Regions from separate parts of the Micromonospora sp. NPDC092111 genome, predicted to be linked through region 1. Evidence: riboswitches for the same ligand, from Rfam matches in the RefSeq annotation. Region 1 holds a riboswitch; the other holds the start of a gene.
The links. A riboswitch is a leader RNA that binds a small molecule or an ion and turns the genes downstream of it on or off. The one in region 1 is predicted to bind S-adenosylmethionine.
Positions count from the first base shown of each region.

Region 2: it holds a riboswitch for S-adenosylmethionine, as region 1 does, so the genes downstream of both, ACIQG9_RS15580 (ABC transporter substrate-binding protein) here and ACIQG9_RS07595 (aminotransferase class V-fold PLP-dependent enzyme) in region 1, are expected to answer to the same signal.

Region 1 is NZ_JBIVRQ010000002.1:329,125-334,474, reverse strand. It holds gene ACIQG9_RS07600 (aromatic acid exporter family protein) at 1-663, shown strand, start outside; gene ACIQG9_RS07595 (aminotransferase class V-fold PLP-dependent enzyme) at 676-1,950, opposite strand; SAM riboswitch class IV at 2,003-2,124, opposite strand; gene ACIQG9_RS07590 (PrsW family intramembrane metalloprotease) at 2,191-3,639, shown strand; gene ACIQG9_RS07585 (hypothetical protein) at 3,699-3,866, opposite strand; gene ACIQG9_RS07580 (GroES family chaperonin) at 3,953-4,300, opposite strand; gene ACIQG9_RS07575 (AI-2E family transporter) at 4,461-5,350, shown strand, end outside.
Region 2 is NZ_JBIVRQ010000006.1:300,555-305,904, forward strand. It holds gene tatC (twin-arginine translocase subunit TatC) at 1-562, shown strand, start outside; gene ACIQG9_RS15565 (DUF1801 domain-containing protein) at 685-1,101, shown strand; gene ACIQG9_RS15570 (amino acid ABC transporter ATP-binding protein) at 1,179-1,925, opposite strand; gene ACIQG9_RS15575 (amino acid ABC transporter permease) at 1,922-2,719, opposite strand; gene ACIQG9_RS15580 (ABC transporter substrate-binding protein) at 2,760-3,629, opposite strand; SAM riboswitch class IV at 3,897-4,008, opposite strand; gene ACIQG9_RS15585 (winged helix-turn-helix transcriptional regulator) at 4,128-4,496, opposite strand; gene ACIQG9_RS15590 (SDR family oxidoreductase) at 4,600-5,350, shown strand, end outside.

The DNA.
Region 1 (5,350 bases):
GTGATCAACCGGGCCGCCCGGCCGGCGCTGGATCTGCTCTCCGGCCAGCTCGACGTCTGCGCCCAGGCGCTGCGCGAGCGGGACCGGTCCACCGCCCAGCGGGCCCTGGAACGGCTCCGGGAGAACAAGGAGGAGCTGGCCACCTTCACCGAGGCGATCGAGGGGGCGAAGGAGACCAGCACGCTCTCGCCGGCCCGGTGGCACCGGCGCAGCGAACTGACCCACTACGCCGAGGCCGCCGACCCGATCGACCGGGCGATGCGTAACACCGGCACCCTGATCCGGCGCGCGGTCACCATGATCGAGGACGAGGAGCCGGTGCCCGAGCCGATGCCCGAGGCGGTGGCCCACCTGGCCGAGTCGGTCCGCCTGCTGCGGCACGAGTTCGCCGTCGGCGAGGAGCCGCAGAAGGCCCGCGAGCGGTCGCTGCGCGCGGTCAGCGAGGCCGGCCGGGCGTACACGCAGGGGGTCGGCTTCTCCGGCAGCGTGGTGGTCGCCCAGGTGCGTACCACCGCCAGTGACCTGATCGTCGCCTCCGGCATCGACCAGGAGGAGGCCAACCGGCTGGTCCGGCAGGCATTCGGCGACCAGGACAAACCGGACGGCACCCCGGCTGAGCACAACGCCCCGCCGAAGCCCCCGACCGCCCCGCCGCTCGGCTAGCGCCCGGCCCGGTCAGCGCGGCGCGAGCGCGCCGAGGCCGGCCAGCAGGAGGTCCACGTCCACGGGCGTGCTGCCCAGCCCCACACTGGCCCGCAGCGCGGTCGGCGGCAGGTCGGCGCGTCCGCTGCGGGCCGCCGCCTCGGCGAGCAGCCGCCGGGCCAGCGGGTGGGCGCAGAACAGCCCGTCGCGCAGCCCGATCCGGTGCTCCCGGGCCAGCTCGGCGGCCACCTCGGCGGAGTCCCGGCCGGCGAGCACGAACGAGACGATGCCGACCCGGGGCGCGTCCGGGCCGAAGGCGCGCAGCTCCACCGCGCCCGGCAGGGCGGCCAGCCCGGCGCGGAGTCGGGTCAGTAGCCGCTGCTCGTGGGCGTGCAGCGCGTCCCGGTCGGCCCCGGCCAGCGACTGACAGACCGCGGCGAGGGCGACCGCGCCGAGCAGGTTCGGGGTACCGCCCTCGTGCCGGGCGGGGCCGGTGGTCCAGCGCACCTCGTGGGTGGCCGACCCGACGTGGCTGGTGGCACCCCCACCGGCCAGGTACGGCGGGGCGGCGTCCAGCCAGTCGGCCCGGCCGAGCAGCACCCCCGCGCCGAACGGGGCGTACAGTTTGTGGCCGGAGACGGCCAGGTAGTCGACGTCCAGCGCGGCGGCGTCGACCGGCGCGTGCGGGGCGAGCTGGGCGGCGTCGACGACGGTCCGGGCGTCGTGCCGGCGGGCCACCCGGGCCAGCTCGGCCACCGGCCAGCGTTCCCCGGTCACGTTGCTCGCCCCGGTCACCGCCACCAGCACCGGGGTGGCCGCCGTGCCCCGGCGCAGCTCGGTGAGGGCGGCGTCCAGCGCCCGGACCGCCCCGGCGGGGCTCGCCGGCACCGGCAGCCGTACCGAGCCGCGCGGCCAGGGCAGCAGGTTGGCGTGGTGCTCGGCGGCGAAGGTGACCACGGTGGTGCCGGCGGGCAGCGCCCGGGACAGCAGGTTCAGCGCGTCGGTGGTGTTGCGGGTGAAGACCACGTGGTCGTCGGGGCGGGCGCCGAGGAAGTCGCCGACGGTCTGCCGGGCCCGCTCGTAGGCCAGCGTGCAGCGCCGCGACAGCGCTCCCGCGCCCCGGTGCACGCTGGCGTACCAGGGCAGCAGCTCGGCCACCGCGTCGGCCGCGGCCCGCGCGCACGGCGCGCTGGCGGCATGGTCCAGGTTGACCTGCCCGGGTACGCCGAGCACGGCGAGCGGGTCCGCCCCGGCGGTCGCCGCCGGAGCCGGCGGGTACGGGGCGGGTGGGACGAGGGTGACGGCCATGACGACGCCTCCAGGGGTCCTGGGGACCCCGGGGGTGGGCACACCGGGACGGGGTCCGCGCTTGCCCAGCTCGCGGATCGGGCTGGGCCCGGTCATCACCCGGGGCACCCCACCGCGAACCTCGACGAGGGTTGCCGGCCAGCAGGCCGGGGCTTGACGCTGGCGCTCGTGACCTGGCCGCAGCATAGCCACCGCCGGAGCGCCCGGCCAAGCGGGCCGGCGATGACTACGCTGATTCGCATGGCCGACACCCCGCCCGGCGGGCCCCCGCCGCCGACCGCGCCCGCCGCCGTCCCGCCGCCGAGCGGGGCCGCGCCCCGGATGCCGCTGCGCCGCCTCGGCTGGCGGCGGTTCCTGGCGCTGGCCGGGGTGGTGCTGCTCATCGCGGCCTGCGCGGTCTACATGCTCTACACGCTCGGCGCCAACCTGGGCCTGGACGCGCTGCTGGTCGGGGTGGCCGCGGCGATCCTGCCGGTGCCGGTCCTGGTGGCCTGCTTCCTCTGGCTCGACCGCTACGAGCCCGAGCCGCTCAAGTACCTGATCTTCTGCTTCGTCTGGGGTGCTTTCGTCTCCACCGCCGCCTCGCTGAACGTCAACAACGCCGCCGCCGCGCTGTTCAAGGACTGGGGCGTGTCGTCGTCGCTGACCGGGGTGCTGGTCGCCCCGTTCATCGAGGAGCTGACCAAGGCCCTGGGCCCGATCCTGCTGCTGGTCTTCCGGCGTCGGGAGTGGTCGGGGATCACCGACGGCCTGGTCTACTGCGGGCTCTCCGCGGTCGGGTTCGCCATGGTGGAGAACATCCTCTACCTGGGCGGCCTCGGCTACGCCTCGGGCGTCGACCAGTGGGGGCCGGCCACCGGCGTACGCAACGTGATCGTCATCTTCATCTCGCGGATCCTCTTCTTCGGCTTCGCCCACCCGCTGTTCACCTCGATGACCGGGGTGGGGCTGGGCATCGCCGCCCGGACGGCCGACCGGCGGGTGCGGGTGCTCGCCCCGGTCGCCGGCCTGCTGCTGGCGATGATGCTGCACGGCACCTGGAACCTGATCCCGACGCTGGTCCAGGCCACCGGACAGGCGGTGATCTTCTTCTACGGCATGGTGGCGGTGATGGTGCCGATCTTCTTCGGCATGGTCGGCTTCGCGGTCTGGCTGCGCGCCTGGGAGGGCCGGCTGACCGAGCGGACCCTGCCGGACTACGTCCGGGCGGGCTGGCTCACCCCGCCCGAGGTGGCCGCGCTGGGCAGCCTGGGCCGCCGGCACGCCGCCCGTACCTGGGCCCGCCGGGTCGGTGGCGACGCCGGCCTCCGGGCGATGCGCGGCTACCAGTTCGCGGCGACCAGACTGGCGCTGCTGCGCGACGGGATGCGCCGGGGGCTGGACCGCAAGCCGGCGGAGCGGGACCGGACGCTGCGGGAGGAACGGCAGTTGCTGGAGACGATCGCGGCGTACCGGTCGTTCTTCGTCGGCCGGGATCCGCAGACGCCGGTGGGGGTCTGGGACGGGCAGCGCTACCACCTGCGCTTCCCGGACGGCGCGCAGCGCACGGTCGAGGCGCCGGACTCCCCGGTGGTGCCGATCCCGGTGGTACTGGCCCCGCCGCCGTCCCCGGCGTACCCGGCGGGCTACGGCCCGCCCGGCTGGCACGGCCCCCGGCCGGCCGCCCCGTGGCCGCCCGGCGGCCACTGAACGGTCCGCCGCACCGGTTAGGTCGTCGAGCCCGTCGTCCGGTCCGCCGGGTGGCGGGCTCAGCTCATCAGGCCGGTGAGGAAGTCGCCGAGGCCCTGGGCCAGCGCCATCAGGGCCGCCCCGATCCCCTTGAAGAGCTGCGCCGCCCCGTCCGGGCGGAACGCCATGAAGTAGATCAGGAAGGCGACGCTGCCCCAGAGCAGCAGCTTCTTCAGGAATACCGGCATCGTCCCTCCCCAGGGCGCCTAGACGTGCCTGGCTTCCCGCCGGGAAGCGACACAAACGGCGACGCCCCGCGATCGGGACGGGACGGCTACAGGTAGAGGCCGGTGTTGCCGGTGGAGTCGGTCTCCACCCGCTCGGCGGCGACGGCGTGCACGTCGCGCTCGCGGAGCAGGACGTACCCGCGGCCGTGCAGCTCGACCTCGGAGCGGTCGTCGGGGTCGAACAGCACCCGGTCACCGGCGACGATGGCGCGGACGTGCGGACCCACCCCCATTGCGGTGGCCCAGGCCAGCCGCTTGCCGACGGCGGCGGTGGCCGGGATGACGATGCCCGCGGTGGAGCGGCGCTCACCCTCGCTGCCGTCGACCCGGACCAGCACCCGGTCGTGCAGCAGGCGGATCGGCAGGCCGGAGTCGAGGTTCTGGTCGGCGGTCACGCGAAGACGCTACCGCGTGGCCCGGTGGCGTCCGCCCGGTGGTTCGGCGGACCCGGCCCGGGGCAATGTGTGGCGGAACTGGCATACGGTGACGACTGTCGGACGTACCCTGTCCGGACCGTCGTCATGGGCGGCCCGGTTTCATCCTGAGGAGGTGCGCTTGAGCCGTTTCGAGCGGGTACGCGGCCGGCTCCGCCGCGCGTACGAGTCCGGACGAGCGTCGGTGCGCGCGGGCCGTGCCGATCCGGTCGACCCTCCGGAGCGGGCCGGGGTGGCCTCGCCCGGGTCACCGGGGCCGGTGGCTGCCCCGTCGGCGACGGTGGTCGGCGTGGAGCCGCCTGCGGCGCTGCACAACTCCACCTCCAGCCGGGACGACGCCGACGTGCCGCACGCGCTGCGGATCGCCGCCGCCTGGTCGTGGCGGCTGATCGTGATCGGCGTGATCACCTGGGCGCTACTGAAGATCGTCGGGACGATCAGCATCGTGATCATCCCGCTGGCGGTCGCGCTGCTGCTCTCCGCCCTGCTCGCCCCGGCGGTGGGCTGGCTGCTCAAGGCCCGGTTCCCCAGGTCGCTGGCGACCGGCGTGGTGCTGGTCGGCGGCCTGGCCGCGGTGGTCGGCACGCTGACCCTGGTGGTCAACGAGTTCATCCAGGGCGTGCCGGAGCTGAGCGAGAAGTCGTCGCAGGGGGTCCGGCAGATCCAGGACTGGCTCAAGACCGGCCCGCTGCACCTGTCCGACGGCCAGCTCAACCGCTACATCGAAGAGGCGCAGGGCTGGATCAACGGCAACACCGAGAAGTTCACCAGCGGCGCCCTCTCCACCGCCGCCACGCTGGCCGAGGTGCTCACCGGCGCCGTCCTGGTGCTCTTCGCCACCTTCTTCTTCCTGCGCGACGGCAGCAAGATCTGGCGGTTCCTGGTCCGCCTGCTGCCGGTGGCCGCCCGGTGGAAGGTCGACGACGCCGGCCGCGCGTCCTGGGCGACGCTGGGCGCCTACGTGCGGGCCACCGTGCTGGTGGCGTTCATCGACGCGGTGGGCATCGGCAT
Region 2 (5,350 bases), on a different contig from region 1:
CTCGATCGCGGCGCCGCTGTTCGCCGCCGGAGCGCTCCTGGCCTACCTGGTGGTGGACAAGGGTCTCGCGTTCCTGATGGAGTCCGGCGTCACGGGCCTGTCCACCCAGCTTGAGGTGACCCGCTACATCTCCTTCGTCACGAACATGATCCTGCTGTTCGGGGTGGCGTTCGAGTTCCCGCTGATCTTGTTGATGCTCAACTTCACCGGTGTGGCGAGCGCGAAGCGCCTGCTGAGCTGGTGGCGCGCGGTGATCTTCATCTGCTTCGCCTTCGCCGCCATCGCCACTCCGGACCCGGGCCCGTTCGGCATGACGCTGCTGGCTGCCGCCCTGTCACTGCTGTACTTCGTCGCGGTCGGGGTGGCGTTCATCAACGACCGGCGCCGGGGGCGGGGCAAGGATGCCTACGCGGGGCTGAGCGACGACGAGGTGTCACCGCTGGAGTTGGACGACGAACCGGTGGAGGCCACGCCGGAGCTGTCGCCGTCCGGGTCGGTGGGCGCACCGGAGCCGGTGGCCCCGCCCAAGCCGATCGACCGCCGCTACGACGACATGACCTGACCGCGACCCACGCTGCGTTGCGACCGACGCCGTCCCCGCTCACCGGGGGCGGCGTCGTCGTCCGCGGCGGGGGGAGGGGGATCAGCGGTGGACCTGCTCCGGTGAGCGCCTACGATGCGGGTATGACAGCGCCGACCGGGCAGTCGGTCGAGGAGTTCCTCGCCGCCGTGCCGAACGAGAGCCGGCGGGTCGACGCCCGTCGACTCATCGCGCTCATGCGCGACATCACCGGCGAGGAGCCGGTGATGTGGGGGCCGTCCATCATCGGCTTCGGCCGCTACCACTACCGCTACGACAGCGGCCGGGAGGGCGACAGCGCCCTCGCCGGCTTCTCGCCGCGCAAGCAACACCTGGTGGTCTACCTCGTCGGTGGGTTCGAAGAGCGGTACGCGTCGGCGGTCGCCCGGCTCGGGCCACACAAGACCGGCAAGGGCTGCCTCTACCTGAAGAGCCTCGACGGCGTCGACCTGGCTGTCCTGCGTGAACTGGTCGACCGCTCGGTGCGGGTACGCAAGGGCGTCGACCGAGCCAGTTCCTGACCGCGTTCGGGACACGGGTGCCCTCTTCGCCGCCGACCCCGGGTGTCGCCCCAGGACGGGGTCGGCGACGGGCCCGGTCAGAGCACCTGGGACAGGAAGCGGCGCAGTCGTGGGTGCTGCGGCGCCTCGAAGACCGCCGCCGGTTCGCCCGCCTCCAGCACCACCCCGTGGTCCATGAACGCGACGGTGTCGGCGACCTCGCGGGCGAATCCCATCTCGTGGGTGACCACCACCATCGTCATGCCGCCGGCGGACAGGTCGGCCATCACCCCGAGCACCCCCTTGACCAGTTCGGGGTCGAGCGCCGAGGTGGCCTCGTCGAAGAGCATCACCTGTGGTCGCAGGGCCAGCGCGCGGGCGATCGCCACCCGCTGCTGCTGCCCGCCGGACAGGTGCGCCGGCCGGGCGTCGGCCTTGGCCGCCAGCCCGACCAGCTCCAGTTGGGCCCGGGCGAGTGGGACGGCCTCCTCCTCGGGCAGCTTCTTGAGCTTGCGCAGCGCGAGGGTGATGTTGCGCAGCACGGTCATGTGCGGGAAGAGGTTGAACTGCTGGAAGACCATCCCGACCCGCTGGCGCAGGGCGTCCGGGTCGTCGCGCAGCACGCTGCGCCCGTCGAGCAGCACGTCGCCCGCGTCCGGCTCGATCAGCCGGTTGACCGTACGCAGCAAAGTGGACTTGCCGGAGCCGGACGGGCCGATCACGCAGGCGGTGCCGCCCCGGGCGACGTCCAGGTCCGCGCCGCGCAGCACCCGGTTGGCCCCGAAGGCCAGGTGCACGCCCCGGACGCCGAGGCTGACCGAGGTGCTGGTGGTGGTGGCCGTCATCGCGGGTCCTCCCGGGTCGGGCGCGGCTGGGGCAGGGCGGTCTCACCGGCCAGGGCCAGCCCGCCGTCGTCGTCGGGGTCGATGGTGGCCGCGCGGCCCTGGCGCAGCCGCCGGTCGATCCAGTTGACCGCGTGGGTCAGCGGTACGGTCAGCACCAGGTAGCACAGGCCCGCCAGCAGCAGTGCGGACTGGTTGCCGGTGTTGGCCGCGTAGTCCTGTCCGATCCGGAACAGCTCCCGCTGGCTGGCCAGCAGCCCGAGGAAGTAGACCAGGCTGGAGTCCTTGATCAGGGCGATCAGTTGGTTGACCCAGGCCGGCAGCACCCGGCGTACGCCCTGCGGGACGATCACCAGGCGCATGGCCTCGCCCCAGGAGAAGCCGAGTGCCCGGGCACCCTCCAGTTGGGCGGCCTCCACGCTCTGGATGCCGGAGCGGAAGATCTCCCCGATGTAGGCGGCGGCGATCAGTGACAGCGCCAGGACGCCCAGCGGGTACGGGTTTGGTCCCCACACCTGCATGCCGAGCGGGGCCAGGCCGACGCCGATCAGCAGGATGGTCGCCGCGGCCGGCAGGCCCCGGAAGATGTCGGTGTAGACCCGGGCCGGCCAGCGCAGCCACCGGGTCCGGGAGATGCCGGCGATGGCCAGCAGCATGCCCAGGACCGAGCCGAGCAGGGCGGCGGAGACCGCCAGGATCAGCGTGTTGGGCAGCCCGACGGTCAGCATCTCGGGCAGCGCCTCGCGCATGGAGTCCCAGTCGAAGAAGGTCTCCCACAGGGTGCTCAACGGATCCATCAGGTTCTCCTACCGCCCCGCTCGCTCGTGGTCGCGTACGTCAGGAACCGGCCGACGCCGACGGCGCTGCCGCGCTCGGGACGGTGACCCCGCCGCTGCCCGGCGTGAACTCGGCCGGGACCGGCCGACCCGGGTAGTACTGCTCCTGGAGCCTCGTCCAGGTCCCGTCGGCTATGACCTCGTCCAGGCCCTTGTTCAGCGCCTCGCGCAGCTTGTCGTTGCCCTTGGCGAAGGCGTACGCGGTCGGGGCCGGGCTGAGTTCCTTGGCCGCCACCGTGATCTTGCCGTTGCTGTCCGCGGCGGACTTCTCGCCGATCTCGGCCGGGGCGATCCAGGCGTCGGCGGTGCCGGCCTTGAGCTGGTTGATCGCGCCGTTGTAGTCGGGCACCCGCACCGGGTCCAGGTTCTTGCCGGTGGCGTAGTCGTCCTGCACGGTGCCCTGCACGACCACCACCCGCTTGCCGGCGAGCTGGTCGAAGCCGGTGATCGGGGAGCCGGCCGGCACGTCGAGGCCGAAGTAGCCGAAGTCGTAGCCGTTGCCGAAGTCCACGGTCTTCCGGCGCGCCTCGGTGATGGTGATCGAGGAGCTGCCGATGTCGAACTTCCGGTTGTTGACCTGCGAGAGCAGCGCCGAGAAGTCGGTGCCGACGAACTCGACCCGCAGGCCCACCTTCGCCGCGGCGGCGACGAGCAGGTCGTTGTCGAAGCCGGTGAACGTGCCGTCCTTGAGGTACACGTTCGGCGGCGCGTCGGTGAGCGTGCCGGCGCGCAGCACACCGGGCTGGAGCAGGCCGTACGGGTTCTCCGCCGGGCTGGCGGAGTCGTCGCCGCAGCCGGTCAGGGCGGTGGCGGCGAGGACGGCGGCGGCGCCGAGCGCGGCGACCTTGGACAGGGAGGGCAGGAATCGCACAGGTGTCTCCGGGTTGGTCGGGCGGCGACGGGCATGCGTCGCCGACGGCACGCCGACAGGCAGGCCGCTGCGGTGGTACGAGGTAAGGGGGCGTCTACCGCGTGGTCGACGGGCGACAGGCGTCGCTGCAGACCCGCATCAGGTCGACGTGCCGCCGTTTGACCAGCCGGACGCCGGTCGTGCGCGGGGTCGCCGGGGCGGTGCCGCCGGGTGGGGCGGGACGGTGAGCAGACATGGTTCTCCTGGGTCGGTGCTGACCTGGGAACCAGGCCACGCTTGCACCGGTGCCACACCGGTGCCTGGTCTTCACCCGGAGCACCCCACCGTGGAGGAGGGTTGCCGGCCAGCGAGCCGGGGCTTGACGCTGGCGCTCATGACCTGTGCAGCAGGCTAGCAGCAGACGCGGGGTGATCGTCCAGCCGTTATGACGGCCCTCACGTCCGCTCCTTACCGGGCGGGACGGCCGGGGGACGGGGTGCGCCCGGACTTCGGCGTGGCTCAGCGGGCGTCGTAGCGGGCCCGGGACGCCTCCACCTCCGCGAGGTGCGTGGTGGCCCACGCCTCCAGCCCGGAGACCAGATCCAGCAGGCTGCGGCCGAGGTCGGTGAGGGCGTAGTCGACCCGGGGCGGCACGCTGGCGTGCACCGTCCGGGTGACCAGACCGTCGCGTTCCAGCCCGCGCAGGGTCTGGGTGAGCATCTTCTGGCTGATTCCGTCGATGTGCCCGGCCAACTCGCCGTAGCGCTTGCCGCCGTGGGCGAGGGTCAGCACGACCAGCACGCTCCACCGGTCGCCGATGCGGTCGATGACCTGCCGGCTGCCGCAGTTGCGGTTGAACGGGTCGGGTTCCACCTGCTTACTCTCCATCAGTACGTGACAAACTTCAAGGTGCCTACTCTCCAACGGGAAGTATCGGGGAATCCTTCCCGTTGCCCAGGTGCGACAGCAGGACCAACCGAAGGAGTGCGAGATGTCCGTCGTCGTCACCGGCGCCACCGGCCACCTGGGCCGCCTGATCGTCGAGTCCCTCCTGCGCCGGGGCGTACCCGCCGGCCGGATCGTGGCGCTCGGGCGGGACGTGGGCCGGCTCACCGACCTCGCCGAGCAGGGCGTCGTCGTCCGGGCCGCCGACTACACCGACCCCGCCTCGCTGCGGACCGCCTTCGCCGGCGCCGAGAAGTTGATGTTCGTCTCCGGCAGCGAGGCCGGCCAGCGGGTGCCGCAGCACCGCAACGTGATCGCCGCTGCCCGGGAGGCCGGCGTCGGCCTGGTCGTCTACACCAGCATCGTCCACGCCGACACCTCCGACCTGCTGCTGGCCGCCGAGCACCGGGTCACCGAGGAGGAACTGCGCGACTCCGGCCTGCCGTACGTGCTGCTGCGCAACGGCTGGTACCTGGAGAACTACACCGCCCAGCTACCGACCTACCTGGCCCACGGCGTCGCCGGGTCCGCCGGCGACGGCCGGGTCAGCGCCGCCACCCGGGCCGACTACGCCGAGGCCGCCGCCGAGGTGCTCACCACCGACGGCCACGCCGGCCGGGCCTACGAGCTGGGCGGCGAGGCGTTCACCCTGACCGAACTGGCCGCCGAGGTGTCCCGGCACAGCGGCCAGCAGGTCCGCTACACCAACCTGTCGGTGCCGGCGTACACCGCGCTGCTCGTCTCGGCCGGGCTGCCCGAGCCGTACGCCGCCGTGCTGGCCGACGCCGACCGTGGCC